Linked DNA regions of Dyadobacter pollutisoli. The protein of the gene in region 1 interacts with the protein of each later gene in a pairwise test. Links are inferred from orthologs where the notes say so. Each region holds a gene or a part of one and is shown on either strand. Other genes may lie near its edges.

What was found. The genes of interacting proteins can lie anywhere in the genome.
Region 2: the proteins of ON006_RS24650 (region 1) and def interact in binary tests that used the Escherichia coli proteins (3 or more experiments, as listed by UniProt). The link is inferred for Dyadobacter pollutisoli from one-to-one orthologs.

The regions. Positions count from the first base shown.
Region 1 is NZ_CP112998.1:5,997,307-6,000,289, forward strand. The notes cover bases 79-2,983. They hold ON006_RS24650 (aspartate-semialdehyde dehydrogenase), read left to right. Parts: upstream 79-978; coding sequence 979-1,989; downstream 1,990-2,983. Other genes in these bases: ON006_RS24645 (5-formyltetrahydrofolate cyclo-ligase), read left to right, coding at 205-783; ON006_RS24655 (NADH-quinone oxidoreductase subunit D), read right to left, coding at 2,046-2,983. Outside these bases: ON006_RS24640 (NADP-dependent isocitrate dehydrogenase), read right to left, coding at 1-2.
Region 2 is NZ_CP112998.1:6,411,464-6,414,288, reverse strand. The notes cover bases 79-2,825. They hold def (peptide deformylase), read right to left. Parts: upstream 1,871-2,825; coding sequence 1,286-1,870; downstream 79-1,285. Other genes in these bases: recJ (single-stranded-DNA-specific exonuclease RecJ), read left to right, coding at 2,452-2,825; ruvX (Holliday junction resolvase RuvX), read right to left, coding at 1,919-2,332; ON006_RS26540 (amidohydrolase), read right to left, coding at 456-1,247; gatC (Asp-tRNA(Asn)/Glu-tRNA(Gln) amidotransferase subunit GatC), read left to right, coding at 127-414. UniProt on the Escherichia coli protein: Removes the formyl group from the N-terminal Met of newly synthesized proteins. Requires at least a dipeptide for an efficient rate of reaction. N-terminal L-methionine is a prerequisite for activity but the enzyme has broad specificity at other positions.

The DNA.
Region 1 (2,983 bases):
ATGTCTTATTTCTAAACTATAGTTAAAGATTTAAAATGCGAGCGTGAAAGTACAAACAATAGCGTAAAAAGGCGAAAAAAGGAGAACATTGTTGATCCATTTGCAGGATGGTTCAGATACTTGCGCATTTGTTAGCGTACCATCGGGAATTGGAACCATTGGTCTAATTTTCGATATTGCCAGCCGGCACAAAACAGATAAGTGATGGACAAAGCTTTATTGCGAAAGGATTTTCTGATGAAAAGAATCCGTCTGACGCAGGAAGAAGCTTCCATTAAAACTGATCTCATCATAAAAAACCTGCTGCAAAGTCTCGAATTACTGGCCTTTGAAACGGTTCACATTTTCCTGCCGCAACTCGGTAAAAATGAAATTGACACCTGGAAAATCATCCCGCAACTTCGCATTTCATTCCCGGACGTAAGCATCGCTGTTCCCTACGTGATTCCCGGCACGAGGGAAATGGAGCATTGCCTACTTGATTCCCAAACTATCCTGATTCCTAACCAATGGAAAATCCCGGAGCCTGATCCCCAGTCTTCTAAGATCATCTATCCTGAAAATATCGACGTCGTGCTGGTACCATTGCTGGCATTCGATCTGAAAGGGTATCGGGTAGGTTATGGGGGCGGTTATTATGATCGTTTTTTAGCTCAATGTCGCCCTGATACAATCAGAATCGGTCTTTCCTATTTTGGTCCGGTGGATGAAATTGGAGATATCGATCCGTATGATGTGCCGCTGCATTACTGCATTACGCCGGGTCAAACGTATCAGTTCTAAGCTTTATGATCACCTTATTGGCATGATCCAACGGTCGGAATTGCTTGTTGGATGCTGAATTTAAATGCATTAAAAAACGAAAATCATGATTCATTCTAAATTTCGTCGTATTTTTGCGGCACTTTTCGCCTTAGGTAAGATCCTATATGGCACAGAGTAAATTATATTTTATCCATTTTTAATCTCAATGCAAGAATGAAAATCGCAGTAGTAGGCGCTACCGGTTTGGTGGGCGGCGAAATCCTCAAAGTGCTCGAAGAGCGTAATTTCCCGGTGACGGAATTATTAGCCGTTGCATCTGAAAGATCTGTTGGCAAGGAAATTACATTCAAGGGTAAACAGATAAAGGTGATCGGATTTGAGGAAGCGATTGCAGCTAAGCCTGACATAGCCATATTCTCGGCAGGCGGCGGTACCTCATTGGAACTTGCTCCACGGTTCGCAGAAGCTGGCATTACGGTGATCGATAACTCGTCGGCATGGAGAATGGACCCTACCAAAAAACTGGTTGTACCTGAAATCAATGCTGGTGAACTGACCAGAGAAGACAAAATCATTGCAAATCCAAACTGCTCTACCATTCAAATGGTGGTCGTTTTGAATCCTTTGCACAAAAAATATAAAATCAAACGTGTGGTTGTTTCCACTTACCAATCTGTAACCGGAACAGGTAAGGCGGCGGTTGATCAGCTTTTCTCAGAACGTGCTGGCGACCATAGCAAAGGAAAAGTTTATCCACACCAGATTGACCTGAATGTACTGCCCCACATTGATGTGTTCCTGGATAACGGCTACACCAAAGAGGAAATGAAGATGACCAACGAAACGAAGAAAATCATGGGCGACGACAGCATTGCTGTTACCGCTACTACGGTTCGTATCCCAACCATCGGAGGTCATTCAGAAGCAGTTAACATTGAGTTCGAGAATGAATTTGACCTGAACGAAGTTCGTCAGATTTTGAGCGAAGCAGAAGGTGTGATCTTGCAGGACGACCCCAAGAATGCTCTTTATCCAATGCCATTGACTGCACATGGAAAGGATGAAACATTTGTAGGCCGTATCCGTCGCGACGAATCTCAGCCTAAGACATTGAATTTGTGGATCGTAGCTGATAACCTGCGTAAAGGTGCTGCTACCAACACCGTTCAGATCGCTGAATTTCTTGCGAAACATGACCTGGTAGGCGTTGCCGAAGAGGCATAAGCCTGACAATGTTTTTGATATATAACAGAAAAGCCGCTTTGAAGCGGCTTTTCTGTTTAACGGTCTACCTCGCCCATTACCACATCAATGGAGCCTATAATGGCTACCAAATCCGCCAGTAACGATCCTTTTGACATTTCTCCGATCACGGACAGGTTATTAAAAGAGCAAGCGCGGGCTTTACAGCGGACCGGGATATCAGACCGGCCATCGGTGCGGAAGTAAAAGCCAAGTTCTCCTTTCGGATTTTCCGCTCTTACATAAAAGTCCATGGCCTTCGGACGAATTTTCTTTGGAACAATGGCTTGTGGGTCAAAATCACGGGTACGCTTGAAAGCTCCGGTAAGCTGTACCAAACTTTGCTCGATCATTTTCACTGATTCCCAGCATTCTACCACGCGGACCCAGGTACGGTCCCAGCAATCGCCAACTGTGCCCATTTTGCCTTCACCAATCGGTACCTCAAAATCCAACTCTGGATAGACCGAATATCCGTCAACTTTTCGGAGATCATAACGCAAACCCGAGCCTCGGAGCATTGGCCCTGTGCAGCCATAGTTGATCGCAACAGGTAGCGGCAATACGCCCACATTGGCAGTACGCTGGATGAATATTTTGTTTTCGACTACAAGTTGTTGCAATTCAACCAGTTTTGGCTTCAAATATTGAACAAATTCCAGGCATCGTTCTTCAAAACCCACAGGAAGATCGTAAAATAACCCTCCTATCCAGACATAATTATAAAGCATTCTCGCCCCGCATGTCCATTCCAGCAGTCGCAAGATCTGCTCACGATCCCGCATCATCCATAAAAACGGCGTATAAGCGCCAATATCCATAGCATAAGTACCGAGCGCGACAAAGTGAGAGGCCAGCCGGTTCAGCTCTGCCACCACTACCCTGATATATTCAATGCGTTTTGGAATGTCATTCTCGATACCCAGCATTCGTTCCACGCCCATTACATAAGCATGCTCAGAGTTCATGGCCGCCA
Region 2 (2,825 bases), 410 kb from region 1 along the record:
TACCAGCAGGAGAAATCTGGTACCCCACCTACAATTTACCGCCCCGCCTGAAAACAGAATCGCAAAAATCAGGTAATTTTGAATTTCATTTACACCCAGGAGCTAACTTAACAAATTCTTAATACCATGAAAATCGATCATGACTCCCTCAAAAAAATCGCCCATCTAGCCCGGCTGGAGATCAAACCGGAAGAAGAGGCGGCCCTGTTGAAGAGCATGGACTCGGTGCTGACCTGGATGGACCAGTTGAATGAAATCGATACGGAAGGAGTTGAGCCACTCACCCACATTATGGACGAAGTGAACAACTGGCGAGAAGATGTAGCGGTGAATAATCTCGACAGAAAAGACGCGTTACACAACGCTCCGTCGAAAAACGACTCCTATATAATGGTACCTAAGGTAATTGAGTAAGTCTGGGACAAACTGTCTGGGACACATTGTCCCATGGTTCATCAAACTATTTCAAAACTGTCGGAATCGGAAAGTGCCGGGAAGCTTTGACGGTATTGATCAAGTTCTGTTTTTGAGAACCGGACGATTTTTTCTGTTTCGATGCTGCCCAGCATAGTCGCGGGTTCGCCAAGATAATCCAGCGCAACCGAATCGCCATGATAACTCAACCCATTCCCGTCCATTCCTACCCTGTTCACGCCTACCAGGTAACTTTGATTTTCGATGGCCCGGGCCATTAGCAATGTCTTCCAGGCATGGGCGCGCCGCGAAGGCCAGTTCGCCACATATATAAGAAGATCGTAGGGATCAGAGGCTGTGTTCCGGCTCCATACGGGGAACCGCAGATCATAGCAGATCAAAGGGCAAATTTTCCAGCCTTTCCATATACAGATCAACCTGGATTCTCCCGCTGTGTACGTCAGATGCTCCTCACCCATTGTAAAAAGATGCCGCTTGTCGTAAGATGCGCAGGTACCGTCCGGTTTGACGCAGAGCAGCCGGTTGTAAAATCTTCTACCTTCCTTCACTGTGAAACTGCCAATGAGTAATGACGACGTTTGAGCCGCCATTTGTTTCATCCATTTGGTAGTAGTAAGATTCATTGGCTCAGCCACCGAAATGTTCATCGTGAAACCGGTGTTGAACATTTCAGGCAACACGATCACGTCGACTTCCTCTGGTAAAGCTGCTATTTTTTCTTCGAGGGAGGACAGATTGGCCGTTGTGTCTTCCCAATAAAGATCAGTCTGGATCAATGCCAGTGATAATGTTTCTAAGTGACCTTCCGGCATGCTGAAGAATAGATTATTTTGTACCCTTATATATGTACCTATCTGCGATTTGGGAAACGCATACGGTAGTCAGCATCCACATTCCCCTTTGAAATATCGGTCAGCTTCTTTTTGATAAACTGTTTTTTCAAAGTAGGCAGATAGTCAACGAAAAGCTTGCCCAGCAAATGGTCGTACTCATGCTGAATAATGCGGGCGGCCATTCCCGAATACTCTTCCACATATTCATTCCATTCCGTATCCCGGTAGCGGATCCTTAGTTTTTCAGGACGGTATACGTCTCCTCTTATTCCGGGAATGCTCAGGCATCCTTCCTCAAACGCCCATTCCTCACCACTCTCTTCCAGGATCTCAGGATTAATGAATGTCTTTTTAAAATCAACAAGTGACAGATCCGGCTCGTCGTCCTCATCTTCGTCCTTCTCGCTGAAAGGTGTACCATCCACTACAAAAACCCTTATGTTCATTCCAATTTGCGGGGCAGCCAGACCAACGCCATTTGCAGAATGCATGGTTTCGAACATGTCCTCAGAAAGTTTTTTAAGATCCAGTTCACCTTTTTCGATAAATCGGGTCGGTTTTCTAAGAATGGGGTCGCCGTATGCTACTATGGGATAAATCATTGTAATAAAACTTTATTGATTCGTTTTGATAATTAGCTTTCAGTCAGGCTACCTTTTACTTTCCATATAAGACTGCAAAATAATGGTAGCACTGATCTTGTCGATATTGCCTTTTTCTCTTCTATCGCTCTTTTTGGATCCTGCCGCGATCATTGATTGCAAGGCCATTGACGATGTAAATCTTTCGTCATGGGTGTGGACTGGTGTATCAGGGAAGCCTTTTTTCAATTGCTTTATAAATGCCATCACTCTCGCTGCGTTGTCGCTTTCCGTATTGTCCAGCCTTTTAGGCATTCCAATAATAAATGCTTCAATTTCCTCACTGACAGCATATTTTTTCAAAAATTCCAGCAAGTCATGGCTCCGTACCGTTTCCAGCGCGGTGGCAATGATCTGCAATGGATCGGTAACCGCAATTCCGCTCCGTTTTGCTCCGTAATCAATCGCCAGAAGACGTGGCATTTATCTTAAAGTATGTTAATAATTTGTAAAGATAAGACCTTTCAATTAGCTTTTCCTGATTGCGTGGGCGGATAATAGATTTTGATGGGCGCATGACATAATCCGATTATATTTGTTTCATGATTGAAAAGCGCTGGATACACTACCCTGAATTTAATCCTGAACAACAACAAGTTGTCAGCGAGCTCACAGAATCCCTGAAAGTGAGCCCCTCGCTTGCAACGCTTCTGGTACAGCGTGGTATACTCGATTTTGATCAATCCAAACAATTCTTTCGCCCCGATCTTACCTTACTGCACGACCCATTTCTGATGAAGGATATGGATCTTGCCGTCGAGAGGCTGGCCAGGGCGATAGCATCCGGAGAAAAGATCCTTGTTTACGGTGACTATGATGTGGATGGTACTACCTCGGTGGCATTATTCTACGGATTTCTCAAAAAAACATATCCTAACCTCGATTATTATATCCCCGACCGCTACGAGGAAGGCTA